One region of the Blautia sp. MCC283 genome, then DNA from elsewhere that is predicted to be linked to it. Evidence: riboswitches for the same ligand, from Rfam matches in the RefSeq annotation. Region 1 holds a riboswitch; the other holds the start of a gene.
The links. Region 1 has a riboswitch for ZMP and ZTP ahead of GPK81_RS11905 (formate--tetrahydrofolate ligase). Riboswitches for the same ligand answer to the same signal wherever they lie in the genome.

Region 1 (9,785 bases):
GATTCACCCATGGAATACAGGGCACGGCTTCCACCCATCAGGAAAGAGTTCCAGGATGTGATGATTCCACATAAACCTCCGATGATCAGAACCTTACCCATCAGCGGTGACCGGAACGCGATCTCAATGGCTTTTGCAGAGACCAGTCCGTTCTGGGAATTCATTTCCTGTGCAATGGCACTCTGCGGCATGATGTAGCAGACTGCAAAGATGATCAGCAGATACCAGGCTACTGCAAGGAAAATAGACAACAGCATGATCTTTCCGATCTTTTTATAAGGAACACTGATTTCCTCAGCTGCCTGAGGGATAACATCAAAACCAATAAAAAGGAATGGTGTCATGCAGGCAACTTTGAATACACTTCCCAGTGTATTTCCGGCGCCACTTTCCCACATCTGTCCTGTAATATTGGATGCATCACCGTTTACTGCGGAACCAACTACCAGAAGGATTCCGGCGATGGCAATGATCGCTGTCAGAACGGTCTGAAGAATGGCCGCTGTTTTTGCACCCTTGATATTGATGATCGTGATCAGGATTGCAACACCAACGCCAAGGATGATCGTTGTCAGATAAATATCTTTTCCTGCAATGGAATACAGGTACACCTGATTGAAATCCGGAAACAGATAGGTAATAACAGTCGGAAGTGCAGTGGCCTCAAACGCAGAGGTTGCCACATATCCGAGAATGATCATCCAGGTACATACAAAAGATCCGGTAGGACCCATGGCACGGTAACTGAATACATGCTCACCACCGCACTGCGGCATTGCAGAAGTCAGTTCCGCATAGGTAAGTCCTACAAAAAATACCATCAGACCACCGATCAGCATGGCAATCATAGATCCGACAAAACCGGCGGTTGTGATCCAGTCTCCGGAGTTGATGACCCAGCCCCATCCGATCATGGCTCCAAAAGCAATGACCAGGATGTCCCAGGCTCCCATTACTTTATCAAACTTCGATTTCTGTTCCATATAAAACCTCCTCTTTTCCCACTCTAACAAGCAAAAATCCGCTGTCCTTTTTCCTGCATCCTTGCAGGCAGAACAGCGGATCTGTAATTTTTGTATTCTTTTTCTTTAAGCTTCCATTGCCTCTTTCAGAGATGCCTCAAAGATCTCCAGGCCTTTCTCCATCTGCTCATCGGTCATAGTGAGCGGTGCAAGGAAACGAACTACATTGCCTGCTGTTCCACAGTTCTCAAGAAGGAGTCCCTTCTGGATCGCATTCTGGATCAGCTTGGCTGTAAGCTCTGTTGCCGGTTCTTTTGTTTCTTTATCTTTTACAAGCTCAATACCGATCATAGCGCCAAGTCCACGTACATCACCGATCACCGGATATTTCTCCTGCAGCTCTTTGTAGCGTTTCATGACAACCTCGCCAATGTGTCTTGCTTTTCCTGCGTAATCGTCACGTTTCATGATATCCATAACAGCCAGTGCTGCTGCACAGGAAACCGGGTTTCCACAGAAGGTTCCACCGATGGTTCCTGCCGGTGCTGCATCCATAACTTCTGCTCTTGCTGTGATAGCGGAAATCGGAAGACCTGCACCAAGAGATTTTGCGGTTGTGATGATATCCGGTGCTGCGCCTGCTTCTGCCCAGTACTCAGATGCATAATATCTTCCTGTTCTGCAGTTGCCACACTGAACCTCATCTGCAATCATCAGAATTCCGTTGTCATCGCAGATCTTGCGGACTGCTTTTACCCACTCGATTGGTGCTGGGATGAATCCACCCTCGCCCTGGAACGGCTCAACGATCATGCAGGCGATCTCACTTGCAGGTGCTCCTTCGTCAAAGATTCTCTGAAGCTCATCAATATAATACTGAATTGCTTCAGCCTCTGTGTATCCTTTTGGTGCACGGTATACATATGGATATGGTGCACGGAAGATTCCTGCCGGGAACGGTCCCATACCCACTGCATATACTTTCTTGGCTGTCAGTGCCATGGTCAGGTTTGTTCTTCCATGGAAAGCACCTGTGAAACAGATCACGCCGCTTCTTTTTGTGAAGGCTTTTGCAATCTTGATGGCATTTTCATCACACTCTGCACCGGAGTTTGCAAAGTATGTTTTTTTCACATCTCCTTTGCATGGCATGATCTCATTTAATCTCTCAGCCAGTGTTACATAGCCGTCATGCACATATACATTGAAAATTGTGTGGAAATATTTTTCAGTCTGTTTCTTTACTGCCTCAATAACTTCCGGATGGGAATATCCGATATTCAGGACGCCGACACCGCCAACCCAGTCAAGGAATTTATTTCCGTCCATATCTTCAAACATGGCTCCTGATCCCTGTTTGATGCAGATCGGATATGTTTTTCCGCAAAGTGCTTTCGGGATCGCTGCGTCTCTTCTGTCAAGAAGTTCTTTTGATTTCGGTCCTGGAACCTGCTCTGTTACAATCTCCGGTAATGCGGTTGCTAATTCTGCTGTTGTCATAATATTCTCCTCCTTTATCTGGTCACGGCTTTTCTGCCTGCCGGACTCCTCTCGGAGTTCTCTCCGGAAGCAAAAAAACAGGCGCCGGATGTGTTATCATCCGACGCCTTTGTCGTTTATCTGCTGTGTTATTTTGTTTTTTGATTTAGGTAGATTATAGCATTTTCCGGTACGAAATCAATAGGCCTGGTGTTGTATGTTTTTTGTGCACAGTGCACAATTTCTATTATCTGCGATACCGATATCGCCTGATCAGAAACGCCATCTTCAGCTCCAGGCAGGTATCCAGGTTTTCAAGATCGCATCCCAGGATCTCCCGGATCTTTTTCAACCTGTAATTTAAGGTATTCCTGTGAAGAAACATCTCTTCTGCCGTCTTTTTGGCATTGCAGCTGCAGTTCAGATAATTTTCCAGTGTTTCACTTAAGTTTCCATCGTTCAGTTCATCTGCCTGCAGCAGCTTTCCGATTTTTTCTTCCATATAAGTATCCAGGATTCTGGAATCGTCCACATGGGAAAGTAATGTATAGATTCCCTGATCCCTGTAAAAAAATATCTGCCCCTTCAATCCGGAAACTTCTGCTGCCCGAAGTGCTGAGGAAGCTTCGTTCCGGCTGTCTTTTACCTCATCCAGATACGCCCTACTGTTTCCGGCTCCGATCCGAAGCTCTATTCCATATTCCCGCTGTGTTCGGTCCACGATCCTGGCAAAAATTTCTTTTATATTGCTATCCTCCGCTTCTCTGTCCGGAAGCAGTGCAAGGATGGAGCCTGCCTGTGGAAGGATAAGGATATCCTGTTTTATGTAACTGGAAAACTCAGTACAGATCACACGCTTCACATTCCGTCCGGTTGTCAGGGAATCCTCGTTCTCCCATCCGCTTTCTGTATTTCCGGACGCAAACGCAAATTCCGCTACAAAAAAGCTCCCCTCCAGATCAATATTCAGATATCTGGCCTGTGCCATCACACGCTCCCGGCTTAAATGTTCTGCATCCAGAATAGAGGAAAACAGCTGCTCTGCGGCATTTCGGTCATTTTCTTCCAGAACAAGCCTGCGGCAGATGATCTGAGACAGATCGATCAGAGGATATTTCTCCGGAAGCTCAAAAAGAGGCAACGCTTTCTCTTCACAGTATTGCATCAGTTCCTCTGATATCTGGCCTTCATTGATTCCAAGAGCCGTAATTCCATGCCCATACATCTGCCGGATCATCTCCATCAGCTTCCGACTGTCATCCGTAACACTGGGATTGGTCAGAACTACAAATTCGTCTCCGTGGATATAGTTTTCGATCTTATATTCACTTTTTACACATTGCAGACAGTCTGCAAAATAAATCCATCGAACAGATTGCTCCAAACCGTTTTTTCCTGCTTTCAGCTTCAGAACCTCTGTAAGCTCCGGAATCTGCATCATATCTTTACAATTCATAAAGTTCTATTCCTCCCACTGGTGACTTTTCATATCCACGCATCCATTTGCTTTAAATTCCACACCTTCGTCTTCCAGAAGTTCCCTCTGTTCTCTCCATCCTGGTGCAGTACGGCCTGCATGATTCACAACTCTGTGGCAGGGATATTTCCCATAAAATTCTGCCATGCTTAAAACTTTTCCTACAAGCCTCGAATTTTTATCCCAGCCGATGAGACGTGCAATCTGCCCGTAGGAAGCCACTTTTCCTGCCGGTATTTCTTCCACCACGGATAGTATTTCGTAGATCAGATCCTCATCCAATATTTTTCCCATTGTTGTTCCTCCGAAGCATTTTTTATTTTATATCCACAATTCTTCCCAGGTCAATCTTCGTTCCATCTGTCAGAAAGATTTTCTGGCTGCAGTCGTCAATCTTTTTTATCTGCCCGGTGACGGTTACATAGGAGCCTCCCTCTTTCCGGTCATCCGGCTGGAAATAGATGATGGTGACGGACTCTGTTCTCTCCCTGTCGGCTATCAGCTGCCGGAGTTTTTCATCCAGTTCCTGCTTTTTGTCTTCGGAAAGCTGTACCCAGTTATCGGTGAGTCTGGCTGTTTCCCGGATTGCGTCTTCATAGCCGGTAAGGGCTGCAAAGGGGGAAAACTGTGCAGCTCGGTCATAGAGGGGCATCTGTGGGTGTATTTTTGAAACATGGTGAGGCAGGTTTATGATGTCCTGGTATTTGCCTTTTGGTTTCTTTTCCATTTATGCTCTGTGACCTCCGATCTGGTTGTTCCGCTCTATGGTTGTGGAACCTTCCTGTAAGCTGCTGCCTTTCAGTATGGCATTTTTTCCGAATTTCTTTTTTACGGAAAGCATAGCTTCTTGGAGCTTTCGCTCTTTTTCCTGTTTTTCTTTTTCTGCTTTCTGTTCTGCCTCTGACACTTCTGATTTAAGGTAATCCGTGAACAGATTCATCTGCTGATATACGGGCTCTGCCGCTGCCAGTTTTTCATCTGTGAGCTGATTGGCTGTGATATAGACACGCCGGATCAGAAGTGTTTTATCCGTGATACGCTCATACAGGTCAAGGACTGCCTTCATGATCGTTGATGTGGATGAGGTTGGATTGTCCAAATTTACAGTTCCGTGACCATGTTTGGGAATTTTTCTTCCATAACGGTCTGTTTTTATTTCGCCCTGATATTTTTTCCTGCCGGAGGAAGATTTCAGATTGTCAATATCGTAGCCTATGGTAAGGACTATCTGACTGGTTACCAGCCTTTTTTCCACAAGCTGAAGAACCAGCATGTCTGTCATTTCACGTACGATCAGTTTCGCCTGTTCAAAATCACTGGGACAGTGCAGTACCTGACCGGAACCGATGCTGTTTGTTTCCGGTTTGTAGGCTTTGATCAGATCCATGGTCACCGGTTCGTATCCCCATGCATGATCAATCAGAAGTTCCGCGTTGATGCCGAATATTTTATAAAGAAGATCTTCATTATAGTAATCACGCACACCGCCCAAAGAGCATCTGGCAATGTCTCCCATCGTGTAAAGTCCTACTTCTTCCAGCTTCTTCCTGATTCCTGTGCCTACCCGCCAGAAATCTGTCAGCGGCCTGTGATCCCATAAAAGTTCCCGGTAGGACTGCTCCGTCAGTTCTGCGATACGCACACCATTTTCGTCTGGTGTTACATGTTTGGCCCCGATGTCCATGGCAATCTTACACAGATAAAGATTGGTTCCGATTCCGGCAGTTGCCGTGATCCCGGTCTCTTTCATTACATCGGAGATCATTTTTGCAGCAAGCTCTCTGGCTGTCATCTGATACATTCCAAGATAATGGGTGACGTCCATAAACACCTCATCTATGGAATAGACATGCATGTCCTCCGGTGCCAGATAACGGAGGTAAACGTTATAGATCCGGGTGCTGTAGTCCATGTACAACGCCATTCTCGGCGGTGCTGTCACATAGGAAACGGCCAGTTCCGGATGCGCTTTCAGTTCATCCGAAGACCAGGATTCTCCGGTAAAACATCTTCTTGGTGCTTTTGTGACACGTGCCTGATTGACTTCTTTTACACGCTGGACCACTTCAAAAAGTCTCGCTCTTCCTGGTATTCCATAGGCCTTCAAAGAAGGAGAAACTGCCAGGCAGATGGTCTTTTCAGTACGTTCTTTATCTGCCACAACAAGATTGGTGGTAAGTGGATTTAAGTTCCGCTCCTGACATTCCACGGAAGCGTAGAATGATTTCAGATCGATGGCTATATAGATATGATCTTCTTTTTTATCCATGGATACACCTCCGGAGTGTTTTCTTTTCTTATTATACCAGAAAATTTGTTCGATTATAGGTCTTTTTCTTATTTTTACATAAAAAACCTCCTCCGGTTTTTATTGCCGGAGGAGGTCTCTATCTGAATTCCCCTCAAAAATACTTTATAATTATATGTTTCCGGTTCTGCTTAGAACAGTCCTGTGATCTTACCGCTCTCATCTACGTCAATCTTGGTTGCAGCCGGCACTTTTGGAAGACCTGGCATGGTCATGATCTCACCTGTCAGTGCAACAATAAATCCTGCACCTGCGGAAATCTTAAGATTTCTTACTGTTACCTCGAAATCTGTCGGAGCACCAAGCTTTGTCTGGTCGTCTGTTAAGCTGTACTGGGTCTTGGCCACACATATCGGGCAGTTGCCAAATCCAAGTGCCTCCAGCTGTTTCGCCTGCTTCTGGGCATTTGCTGTAAGAACCACTTTCTTTCCACCGTAAACCTTCTGTACGATCTGGTTCAGTTTATCCTCAATGGAGCCTTCCAGCTCATAAGCATATGTGAAATCATTCGGCTCTTCAACCAGACGGAGAACTTCCTCAGCAAGCTTGATTCCGCCTTCGCCGCCTTTTGCCCATACCTCGGAAAGTGCTACGTTTACGCCAAGCTCTTTACATTTTGCTTCTACAAAATCAAGCTCTGCCTTGGTGTCGGTCGGGAATGCGTTGATAGCTACCACACATGGAAGCTTGTATACATTTTTGATATTGCTTACATGTTTCAGAAGATTCGGGATACCTTTCTCAAGAGCCTCAAGGTTCTCGTTGTTGAGATCTGCTTTTGCAACACCACCGTTGTATTTCAGGGCACGTACAGTTGCTACGATAACAACAGCACTTGGTGTAAGTCCTGCCATACGGCACTTGATATCCAGGAACTTCTCAGCACCAAGGTCAGCACCGAAACCAGCCTCTGTGATGGCATAATCTGCAAGTTTCATAGCCATCTTTGTAGCGGTTACGGAGTTACATCCGTGAGCGATGTTTGCGAATGGTCCGCCATGAACAATGGCTGGAACATGCTCCAGTGTCTGAACAAGGTTTGGTTTCAGGGCATCTTTCAGAAGTGCTGTCATAGCACCCTCTGCATGAAGATCTCCTGCTGTTACCGGTTTCTGCTCGGAAACTTTACCATAGGTATATCCGATGATGATTCTGGAAAGTCTCTCTTTCAGATCTTTGATATCACTTGCCAGACAGAGAACTGCCATGATCTCCGATGCTACGGTGATGTCGTATCCGTCTTCACGCGGCATACCGTTTGTTCTTCCGCCAAGTCCGTCTACTACATTACGAAGCTGACGGTCGTTCATGTCAACGCATCGTCTCCAGGTGATCTTTCTCGGGTCGATGTTCAGTTCATTACCCTGGAAGATATGGTTGTCGATCATTGCAGCAAGAAGGTTGTTTGCCGCACCGATCGCATGGAAATCACCGGTAAAATGAAGGTTGATATCCTCCATAGGAACTACCTGTGCATAGCCGCCGCCTGCTGCACCACCTTTGACACCGAATACCGGTCCAAGGGATGGCTCACGAAGAGCTACCATAACATTTTTTCCAAGTCTCTGCATTCCATCTGCAAGACCTACCGTTGTAGTTGTTTTTCCTTCCCCGGCCGGTGTCGGGTTGATAGCTGTCACAAGAATCAGTTTGCCGTCTTTTTTGTCTGTTTCTTTCAGGAGATTATAGTCGATCTTTGCTTTGTATTTACCATACTGCTCCAGATATTTGTCATCAATACCTGCTTTCTCTGCAATCTTGGTAATTGGCTCCATTGTGCACTCCTGTGCAATCTCGATGTCACTTTTAAATCCCATAATGTTCTCCTTTCTCCGCAGCAACCGTCCGGATCTTTTTATCCCATAAAAAAGAGCAGTATCTGAATTTCTTCAAATACTGCCCAGACGGTCGACTCATCGAATCTCCGGCTCCCTCGTGGTTATCCCACAACTCCGTCAGTCACCGAAGACTTTATTAATTTGATGATTGAATACTAACATATTTATTAGTACTTGTCAAGAAATTATCAAATTATTTTTTCACTTTTAAAGTGAGCTAAGTCTAATTTTCTGAATCATTTCAGTTTTCCGTACTATTCATCAGATACTGAATGTTATAAGGAAAATTCTATTTTTCGTCAATTAACGTAATTCATGTCTGATCTTTGCCTGCAAAACCACACCGGATCGCCTGTGTCGGACATATCTTTTTACACCTTCCACATCGGATGCACTCTGCACTGTTAGGATCCTCTGTCGGATCAACCTCCATCTGGCAGATATTTCTGCATTTTCCGCAGTGAACACATTTTTCTTTCTCTACTCTGTAACGAAAAACGGAAACTTTATTAAATACCGAATAAAAAGCTCCCAGCGGGCAGATATACTTACAGAATGGCCGGTATATCATAATTGATAAGATAATGGTGATCACCAGGATCGTATTTTTCCACATGTACAGCCAGCCTACTGCACTTCGCATGGATTTGTTCAGCAGCACCAGCGGGATACCTCCCTCCAGCGTTCCTGCCGGGCAGATCAGCTTGCAGAAATATGGTGCTCCCTGGCCCATGATATCTACTACAAACATGGGAAGTAGGATCACAAATACAAGAAAGATCACATATTTCAGTTTTCTCAAAAGCTTGTCTCCCCGAAATGTCCGGATCTTCTTTGGAAAAGGAATCTTGTTCAACAGATCCTGGATCAGTCCAAATGGGCAGAGAAATCCGCACACCAGTCTTCCAAGCAGCGCTCCTACAAAGATCAGAAATCCAGCTACATAATATGCCATCTTGAAGTTCCAGCTTCCGATCACAGCCTGAAGGGAACCAATGGGACAGGCCCCTCTTGCTCCGGGGCAGGAATAACAGTTCAGCCCCGGAACACAGACATTTTTCATTTTTCCGGTATAGATCTTTCCAGTCACAAAGCCTGATATGTGACTGTTTGTAAGGGCCGCCCACAATGCCTGGATCCCATGCCGCGGCCATTCATTTATTTTCATCTTCTTATTATCCAATGCCAATACACTCCATACAGATGTTGATCGCTTTTGTAAAAACTACAGATACCTCACCTCTGCAGATTCCCAGTATCATCAGTAAAATTCCAAAAACTGCCAGAGCAGGTCCGATCCACCTGGATTCTGTTATTTTCCGAATCATTTTTCCACTCTCCATAATAATCATCTTTTACTTTGAAACGTTTTTAAGCTCTTTTTCCACGATTTCCTTCCATTCGTCCAGTGTATGGCTTCCTGTATAGGTATCTCCTACAATGTTTCCATCTTTATCAACAAAAAATGTTTCAGGAAATGCGGAAATCCCCTGCAGACGGCCGTTCATCATAGTAGTATCCGGTATCAGGAACGGATACTCCGCTTTTGTTTTTTCCTGAAGAATGCCAGCTTTTTTTACAGCCTCCTCGTCCTGATTTCCCTTTTCATCTGTAGTATCAAGCACCACACCTGCTACTCCGACGCCTTTCTCTTTCATTTCTTTATAGAGCTCCTGAAGTTCCGGAATCTCTTTTACACATGGTGAGCACCAGGTTGTAAA
Region 2 (9,785 bases), on a different contig from region 1:
GTGAAATCGCTCCAGCTTGCGGAGGCAGACCTTGTGGCACCATTAAAGTCCCACAGAATGGACTATTATAATGGCAATCAGAAGATGAAAGAGTATGATTTTTCATCAGGAATTGAGGATCATAAACGCTATGCAATGATCATAAGAGACAGTGGAGAAACCTGCAAAGTGATCCTGGAACTGGATGACGCACTTGCAAACACCATGAAAAATTCTGCACCAAGTAAAGTTTTTTTGGATTGACATGAATCTTGTTTTTTGTTACACTAGTTCACAAATTTAAAATATCTTACACAAGGGAGGAAATGCAATGGGTACTATTATTGGTGAAGGCATTACGTTTGATGACGTCCTTCTGGTTCCGGCTTATTCTAAAGTGATTCCGAATCAGGTAGATGTTTCAACGTATTTAACCAAGAAAGTAAAGCTGAATATCCCCATGATGAGTGCGGGAATGGACACAGTTACAGAGCACAGAATGGCAATTGCCATGGCCAGACAGGGTGGTATCGGTATCATCCATAAGAATATGTCCATCGAAGCACAGGCAGAAGAGGTTGATAAGGTTAAACGTTCTGAGAACGGTGTTATTACAGATCCATTTTATCTTTCACCGGAGCATACACTGAAAGATGCCAATGATCTGATGGCGAAATACCGTATTTCCGGTGTTCCGATCACAGAAGGCAGAAAGCTTGTAGGTATTATCACAAACCGTGATCTTAAATTTGAGACAGATTTCAGCAGAAAGATCAAGGAGTGCATGACTTCTGAAGGACTGATCACAGCCAAGGAAGGAATCACACTTGAGGATGCCAAGAAGATCCTTGCGAAATCCCGTAAGGAGAAATTACCCATTGTAGATGACGACTTTAATTTAAAAGGACTCATTACCATCAAGGATATCGAGAAACAGATCAAATATCCGCTTGCAGCCAAGGATGCACAGGGACGTCTTCTCTGTGGTGCGGCAGTTGGTATCACAGCCAATGTACTTGCACGTGTAGATGCACTTGTGAAAGCGAATGTGGATGTAATCGTAATTGATTCCGCACATGGTCATTCTGAGAATATCTTAAAAGCAGTCCGCGAGATCAAGGCTGCATATCCGGAACTTCAGGTTATCGCAGGTAACGTTGCAACAGGAGCAGCTACCAAGGCACTGATCGAAGCTGGTGTAGATGCAGTTAAAGTTGGTATCGGACCTGGATCTATCTGTACCACACGTGTTGTTGCAGGTATCGGTGTACCGCAGGTTACTGCTGTTATGGATTGCTATGAAGTAGCCAACAGCTACGGAATCCCGATCATCGCAGATGGTGGAATCAAGTATTCCGGAGACATCACCAAGGCTATCGCGGCAGGCGCCAATGTCTGCATGATGGGCAGCATGTTTGCTGGATGCGATGAGAGCCCGGGAACATTCGAGCTCTATCAGGGAAGAAAATATAAAGTATACCGTGGAATGGGATCTATTGCAGCTATGGAGAACGGCAGCAAGGATCGTTACTTCCAGGAGAACGCCAAGAAGCTTGTTCCGGAAGGTGTTGAAGGACGTGTTGCATACAAAGGACACGTTGAGGATACCGTATTCCAGTTAATTGGCGGTTTAAGATCCGGTATGGGTTACTGCGGAGCAGAGAACATTGAGAAGCTGAAAACAACAGGCAGATTCATTAAGATCTCCGCTGCATCTCTCAAGGAGTCACATCCACATGACATCCATATCACAAAAGAGGCTCCAAACTACAGCGTAGACGAGTAAAGAATATTTCAGAAAATAGGGACTTGAAAATTCAGAAGAAGTATTGTAGTATAACAACAGAAGCTGCATGACTGGCGGAAAGTAGGATTACCTACAGGGAGTGCAGTGAAATGAGAAGCCGACCGCCTGGGCAGCCTGATAAAGGGGTGTCCAGGCGGTTTTTTGTTACCTGTTAATACCTGGAATGATCCCCGGGCCTTACATTAGACAAGGAGGACTGTGAAAAATGACTACATTTTCACTTGAAAAAGAACTGAAAGAGAATTCCTACCCAGGAAGAGGAATTGTGATCGGACGTTCCGCTGACGGAAAGCACGCTGTTACCGCATATTTTATCATGGGAAGAAGTGAGAACAGCAGAAACCGTATTTTTGTTGAGGATGGTGAGGGAATCCGCACACAGGCATTTGACCCGTCCAAACTTACAGACCCGAGCCTGATTATTTATGCACCGGTACGTGTCCTTGGAAACAAGACGATCGTAACAAACGGTGATCAGACAGATACCATCTATGAGGGCATGGACAGACAGCTTACTTTTGAGCAGTCTCTCCGAAGCAGAGAATTTGAGCCGGATGCACCGAATTATACACCTCGTATTTCCGGTGTTCTTCATGTGGAGAACGGAAAATTCAGCTATGCAATGTCTATCTTAAAGAGTAACAATGGAAATCCAGATTCCTGCCTCCGTTATACATTCGCTTATGAGAATGCGGCAGCAGGACAGGGACGCTTCATTCATACTTATAAATGTGACGGAAACCCGCTTCCAAGTTTTGAGGGAGAGCCGAAGCCGGTAGAGATTCCGGATGATATTGATGATTTTACAAACCTTCTCTGGGAGAGCCTGAATCAGGACAATAAAGTTTCCCTGTTTGTCCGTTTCATTGACATTGAAACAGGTAAATATGAATCCAGAATTGTAAACAAGAATAAATAATCAATATCGCAGAGAACGGAGGATTTTTCCATGAAAGAATTACAGTTAAAATACGGATGCAACCCGAATCAGAAACCATCCAAGATTTATATGGCAGACGGAAGTGACCTTCCGATCCAGGTACTTTCCGGAAGACCGGGCTATATTAACTTCCTGGATGCGTTTAACGGCTGGCAGCTGGTACGTGACCTTAAGAAAGCAACCGGACTTCCGGCAGCAACTTCTTTTAAACATGTATCTCCGGCAGGCGCTTCCATCGGACTTCCGCTGAATGAGACACTGGCCAAGATCTACTGGGTAGATGATATGGACTGGAAGGATTTTTCCCCGCTTGCATGTGCGTATGCAAGAGCAAGAGGTGCAGACCGTATGTCATCTTTCGGTGATTTCATTTCTCTTTCTGATGTCTGCGACAAGGATACCGCAATGTTGATCAAAAGAGAGGTTTCGGATGGTGTGATCGCACCGGGATATACAGAGGAAGCACTGGAAATCCTGAAACAGAAGAAAAAAGGCAACTACAATGTAATCCAGATCGATGAAAATTATGTTCCGGAGCCACTGGAGCACAAGCAGGTATTTGGTGTTACTTTTGAGCAGGGACGCCAGGAGCTTGCAATCAATGATGAACTGATCTCCAATATTGTAACAGAAAATAAAGAGCTTACAGAGGAAGCCAAAAGAGATCTGAAAGTTTCTCTGATCGTTCTGAAATACACACAGTCCAATTCCGTATGCTTTGTAAAAGATGGACAGGCGATCGGCGTTGGTGCAGGTCAGCAGTCACGAGTTCACTGCACACGTCTTGCAGGTCAGAAGGCAGATAACTGGTATCTCCGTCAGTGCCCGAAGGTGCTGAATCTTCCGTTTAAAGATACCATCACACGTGCAGAGAGAGACAATGCCATCGATGTTTACATTGGTGAGGAGTATATGGATGTTCTTGCAGATGGTGCATGGGAGAAAACATTTACCGAGAAACCGGAAGTGTTTACAAGAGAAGAGAAGCGTGCATGGCTGGATGGCCTTACAGATGTGACTCTTGGTTCAGATGCATTCTTCCCGTTCAGTGATAATATTGAGCGTGCACATAAGAGTGGCGTGAAATATATTGCAGAGCCAGGCGGATCTGTCCGCGATGATGCAGTTATCGATACCTGCAATAAGTATGGAATGGTAATGGCATTTACAGGAATCAGACTTTTCCATCACTAAAATATATGAGTATGTAATAAGACAGAATAAGAATGTCTGCCTTATATAAAAGATCCCGGATCAGGATTCCTTTCAGGAAGTTCCGATTCGGGATCTTTTTGCATGGTTCAGCTATCGTATTTTTTATGGCATAAAAAAAGAACTCTGAATGATTCAGAGTTCCGAAGAGCGATAGACGGGGCTCGAACCCGCGGTCTCGACCTTGGCAAGGTCGCGCGTTACCAACTACGCCACTATCGCATGTGTCTTATCTTACGAGATGTTTCCCTCATCGACAAGACATATATTAGCATAGTTTTTATGGTATGTCAAATCTTTTTTTTGATTTTTTTGAAAAATTAAAAAAAAGAAGACATTTCAAGATCAGGATGTTTCAGATCCGCTGCTTGTATGATAATAGCGAAGTACGTGATCAGGATAATACTGGTCACCGTAATCCCATGGCCCTGCCGGATCGTGAAGAGGATCATCTTCATCACGTTGTCTGCCACCACTTGCCATCTGGGCGAATGCCTGGGCGCTTTCAGTTGTCCAGGAAGTTTCTCCGTTTTTTTCGAGATAAGAGAAATAGGAATCTGTGCCAAAGTTATAGGCCTGCAGGGCAAGGCGGATATGGGGCAGATCAGCAGGTCCGGTGCATCCGGATTTATCCAGGGCATATTTCAGCTCCTGAATTCCACAGGAGATAGAGTAGGAAGGATCTGTGATTCCGTTGGGCTGCTGAGGATACTGCGTGTTATAAGCGCCTTCTGATGACTGCATGGGATCGGTTCCCTGACCGGAGCTTTCCTGCATCATAACTGCCAGGATCAGATCTACATAGTCAGACATGCCATATTGGGCGGCTTCTGTGGAAACTTCATCCCGGTAGGCTTCACAGGATGCATTGATCTGGTGCGTAGTTGTCTGCTTTCCGGAAAATCTGGGTAAGCGCAGAAAAATACATCCGAGAATCAGCAGGAAGATGCAACCCAGGAAGATTTTCTGTCTGCGGACCTGGCGTATGCGGAGACGCTGACGTTGTTTTTTTGTAAGTTTATGATTCTTTCGTTTTGTATTCATAAGCTTATTTTACCCGTCAGATGGGGATTTGACCAGTTAAGAAATGTGATCTTTTTGTTAAAATTTTCTGAAGACTGACTTGCAAAATTGCAAAATACGATCTGATATGCTATGATAGTCGGGACAAACCGCAGAATGCCGGAAAAAAGGAGGCAAGATTTCATGCGTAAAAGGCTTCTTGCAGTTATTTTGTGTGCTTCCATGATGTTCCCTGTATCAGCATCTGCAGAGGTACTTGGATATGAAGCGACACTGAATACATATACACAGGAGAAAAAATCACCCCAACAGTTTCAGATTGATGATGGGGAAGGAAATACAGTAAATGCACTGGCGAAGACAGATACTCTTTATGTCACTGCGAAGAACACTGCAATTCGGTCCAATCCAGGAGAAAGCGGAACAGAACTTCGATCTGTTCTTCTGGGAACGAAACTAGAGAGAGTTGCCGTATGTGACAACGGATGGAGTAAAGTCACATTTCAGAAAGACGGAGAGGACAAGATTATCGGTTATGTTCAGGATAGCGTGCTCAGTGATACGGAAACCGTGAATAAATTTACGGATACAGTCACGGCAGCCAAAGACAGCGATATTCTTGATTATCCGGGAAAAAAAGACGGAGAAGTAGTAGGAGAAGTTCTTCAGGATGATGAACTGAAGAGGACTGGTACAGTAGATGACATCTGGAGCCGTATCGTTTACACAGATGACAGTGGCGCACAGCAGATGGGATATATTCCTACCAGTTGTCTGGAAGGATACCAGGAGACTGAGATGGCCAAAGCAGAACAGGAAAAGAAAACAAAAGCCGGCTCCCTTACCAAGAGCTCCGGAGAGGGTATTTTTGCAGATGCCGTAGATGGCGTGACATCTACAGGTGGTTCCGGAACATCTGCCAATGGAGTGCAGATTGGAACACCGGTATCTGTTTCCTCTGATGCAACATTGAAATCTCTGGGAACTTTTCGTATTACCCATTACTGTCCATGCAGTATCTGCTGTGGCCCATGGTCAAACGGAATCACATCTACAGGCGTAACAGCAACAACCAATCATACCATAGCAGTAGATCCCAGCCAGATTCCTTATGGTTCCAAGGTAGTGATCAATGGACAGGTTTACGTTGCGGAGGATTGCGGAGGCGCGATCCGTACCAACTGTATTGATGTTTATGTTGCCACACATTCAGAGGCAGAAGAGAAAGGCGTATTTTATACAGAAGTTTATCTCCTTCAGTAAAAATGCAGGAAATCATCTACAACTACAATATGTGATGTAATACGTATAACAAAAAATACTGCATCAGACTTTACGTATAAATCGGAATATAAATATCCGCTTTATCAGAAAACGTCGAATGCAGTATTTTTTATTTATAAAAAGAAAAACTCTGTTTAACAGGAAACAGGAACTGTAAACAGAGCAAAAAATAATGCCCAGAGCCGGAATCGAACCAGCGACACGAGGATTTTCAGTCCTCTGCTCTACCAACTGAGCTATCTGGGCATGTCTCTTTCGAGTACTTTGTTACTTTAACACATTTATGTAGAGAATGCAAGGGGAAAATGAAAAAAGCAGATGTTTTTCTGAAAAATCCGATTTTCAAAAAAACATCTGCAATATTATATGCGGCACATTCAGCGGGCAGCCAGATAAATTTTTTCCATATCTTTCATATTTAACTGTTTGAAGACACCGATGGTACGGGTATCTTCATAACTGCACTTAAATGCCAGATCGTGGATATCTTTTTCTGTAAGATCAAGACCAAGCTCATGAAGGCTGGTAGGCATCTGAATGGAGCGGAAATAATCTTCCATAGCTTCAATACCGGCAAGCGCGGTTTTGTTGAAATCGATGCTACATGGGATTTCGAATACGTTGGTGGCAAACTGGGCAAAACGCTCCGGATTTGCGTCATAGACATAACGTGCCCAGCTTCCCCACAATGCGGCCAGACCGGCACCGTGAGCTACATCGTAGGTCCCTCCAAGTTCATGTTCCAGCTGATGACATGCCCAGTCACCGCCACCGGTTCCACAGCCGGTAAGACCGTTGTGAGAGAGACTTCCTGCCCACATGATTTCTGCTCTGGCGGTATAATTATCCGGCTCTTTCAGCAAGATACGGGAATTGTAGATTACCGTCTGCATCAGGGATTCGCTGATGCTGTCTGTAATTTCCATAGTTTCGATATTTACGAAATACCGTTCCATGGTATGCATCAGGATATCCACACAGCCGCTTTCGGTCTGGTACTGAGGTAAGGTGTATGTAAGCCGTGGATTCAGAATGGCAAAACGTGGTCTGCACAGGTCATTTCGGGCAGTACTGCGTTTCAGCCAGCCGTCTTCATTTGTGATGACGCAGGAATTGCTCATTTCACTTCCGGAAGCTGCGATGGTAAGGATCACACCAACTGGAAGACAGGCTTTTGGAGTTTCGGTGCGGAGGAAAAAGTTCCATACATCGGTTTCCGGATTTGCAAGGCCGTAACCGATGGCTTTACAGGAATCAATAACACTTCCGCCTCCTACAGCAAGAAGAAAATCCACATTTTCTCTGCGGCAGAGCTCAATTCCCTCCCGGACCTTGGAAAGCCGTGGATTTGGAACGACGCCTCCAAGAGTTACATAGGCAATTCCTGCCTCGTCAAGTACGGATCTGATTTCATCAATAAGACCGGATTTAATGGCACTGTGTCCGCCGTAGTGGATCAGAACTTTTTTACAATGCTGTTCTTTCAGAAGTGTGGCAACTTTAAGATGTGTATCTTTTCCAAAAACCACCCGTGTGGGGGTGAAATATTCAAAACTTCTCATAATAAATAACTCTCCCTTATTTCATAACTGATCTATCTGAAATATTCAAAAACAAACAATAAAATTGAATGGTCTGCATCAGCAAAACTGTTATAATAATAGCATAGAAGAAGTCAGGGTGCAAGATTTCGGAAAACGTTTGCAACAGGAAAAACAGGGAAGATAAAGATGATAAAAAGGGTGTAATTCCAGAAGGGTGTGGTATAATAGGTTCTGTGAGAAAGCAAAAGTGACTTAATCACAGAAACAGACCGATGCAGAGCGTATATTATAAAACAGATTTCAAAGAAGCAGAAGAAAGCAGGTGTCTGAAATGGAAAATATCATTATCGTAGGAGCAGGCCCGGCAGGAATTTCCGCAGCTCTTTATGCAGCGAGAGGAAATATGGACCCGCTGATCATCAATACAGGAATCGGTTCACTGGAAAAAGCAGAGAAGATCGAGAATTATTACGGACTTGAGAGACCTCTTTCCGGAAAAGAACTTTTTGAAAGAGGACTTGAACAGGCCAGGGCACTTGGTGTCAGGACCCTGGATGCCCAGGTCGTGGGAATGGGAGGCTTTGATACCTTTGAGGTGAAAACAACGGAAGGCGATTTTGAAGCCCGCAGTGTGATCCTGGCAACGGGAAGCAAAAGAGCTTCTGCGAAGATCCCGGGAGTGAAGGAATTTGAAGGAAAAGGAGTCAGCTACTGTGCAGTATGCGATGCTTTTTTCTACCGCGGAAAAGATGTGGCGGTTCTTGGAAACAGCGATTTTGCCCTTCATGAAGCTGAGGAACTTTCTCATACAGCTTCTCATGTGACGATTTTTACAGATGGAAAGAAACCGGAATTTTCAAAGGAGAATGCGATTGACGTGAATACCATGAAAATTCAGGCAATTGAGGGAGATGAGCGTGTTCAGGGACTTCGCCTGAAAGGAGATGTATCTTTACAGGAAGCAGGCGAACCGCAAACGTCATTTGCACCCGCAGAAGGTGTTTTTGTGGCCTTGGGTACAGCCGGAAGTTCAGAAATGGCCCGCCAGATTGGTGCGGAACTGAATGAAAAAGGAAATATCCGGGTGAATGAGGAGATGGAAACAACGGTTCCAGGACTGTATGCGGCAGGGGATTGTACCGGAGGCCTTCTTCAGGTGGCAAAAGCGGTACATGATGGAGCGCAGGCAGGCCTTTCCGCCTGTCAGTATGTGCGGAAACTTTTGAAAAAGCAGGCATAGAGTGCATACAGTATAAATTCAGAAGAAAGGCAGAAACTGATAACGATCAGAAACAGGATCGGATTTTATAACATATAAATTTAAGGAGGAATTTTATCATGGCAAAAGTTTTTACAACAGACAATTTTGAAACAGAGGTATTAAATGCAGAGAAACCGGTACTGGTAGATTTCTGGGCAACCTGGTGCGGACCGTGCAGACGTCAGGCTCCGGTTGTGGAAGAACTGGCAGAAGCAGGATACGAAGTAGGGAAAGTAGACGTAGATAAAGAGCCGTCTCTTGCACAGCAGTATAAGATCATGAGTATTCCTACACTGCTTGTGTTTAAAGGTGGAAAAGAGACTGCACGTTTTGTGGGACTGACATCAAAAGCAGAGCTTGAAGCAGCACTTCAGTAAGATCAGAAAGTATTCATCATTTCATAAAGACGGCTTTTATCCAGAATGCGGATCGATCCCCGTGAGATCTGGATAGAGCCGTCTTTATTCATTTTTTTGAGGCTGCGGCTGACTGCCTCCCTGGCACTTCCGATGGAGCGGGCGATTGCCTCCTGGGTGAGAGTGAGTTCATCAGAACCGGTATCTGCAGCTTCGTCCAGCAGGAAGGCTGCGATCCTCTGAGGTAACGTCATAAAAAATGTCCGTTCGATTCCGGCGATCACATCCGAGAAATGTTCGGTTGTCCGTTTATAGATGAAATTTTCCAGATAGATATTGTTTTTCATCAGCCGGGAAAAAGGAACTGCCGGAAGCAGAA

Region 2: another riboswitch for ZMP and ZTP. It lies ahead of GPK81_RS05370 (IMP cyclohydrolase); the one in region 1 lies ahead of GPK81_RS11905 (formate--tetrahydrofolate ligase).

Annotation. Positions count from the first base shown of each region.
Region 1 is NZ_WQQB01000034.1:5,509-15,293, reverse strand. Features, by position in the region: gene GPK81_RS11935 (amino acid permease) at 1-983, opposite strand, end outside; gene GPK81_RS11930 (aspartate aminotransferase family protein) at 1,089-2,462, opposite strand; gene GPK81_RS11925 (PucR family transcriptional regulator) at 2,689-3,897, opposite strand; gene GPK81_RS11920 (MGMT family protein) at 3,904-4,212, opposite strand; gene GPK81_RS11915 (YolD-like family protein) at 4,235-4,645, opposite strand; gene GPK81_RS11910 (Y-family DNA polymerase) at 4,646-6,187, opposite strand; gene GPK81_RS11905 (formate--tetrahydrofolate ligase) at 6,358-8,043, opposite strand; ZMP/ZTP riboswitch at 8,118-8,199, opposite strand; gene GPK81_RS11900 (4Fe-4S binding protein) at 8,378-9,232, opposite strand; gene GPK81_RS11895 (CD1871A family CXXC motif-containing protein) at 9,240-9,392, opposite strand; gene GPK81_RS11890 (TlpA family protein disulfide reductase) at 9,420-9,785, opposite strand, start outside.
Region 2 is NZ_WQQB01000015.1:231,569-241,353, reverse strand. Features, by position in the region: gene GPK81_RS05380 (DUF6106 family protein) at 1-243, shown strand, start outside; gene guaB (IMP dehydrogenase) at 311-1,765, shown strand; ZMP/ZTP riboswitch at 1,823-1,904, shown strand; gene GPK81_RS05370 (IMP cyclohydrolase) at 1,992-2,705, shown strand; gene GPK81_RS05365 (phosphoribosylaminoimidazolecarboxamide formyltransferase) at 2,736-3,920, shown strand; tRNA gene GPK81_RS05360 (tRNA-Gly) at 4,088-4,160, opposite strand; gene GPK81_RS05355 (lysozyme family protein) at 4,284-4,982, opposite strand; gene GPK81_RS05350 (3D domain-containing protein) at 5,145-6,224, shown strand; tRNA gene GPK81_RS05345 (tRNA-Phe) at 6,419-6,491, opposite strand; gene GPK81_RS05340 (iron-containing alcohol dehydrogenase) at 6,623-7,807, opposite strand; gene GPK81_RS05335 (NAD(P)/FAD-dependent oxidoreductase) at 8,121-9,029, shown strand; gene trxA (thioredoxin) at 9,128-9,427, shown strand; gene GPK81_RS05325 (Crp/Fnr family transcriptional regulator) at 9,430-9,785, opposite strand, start outside.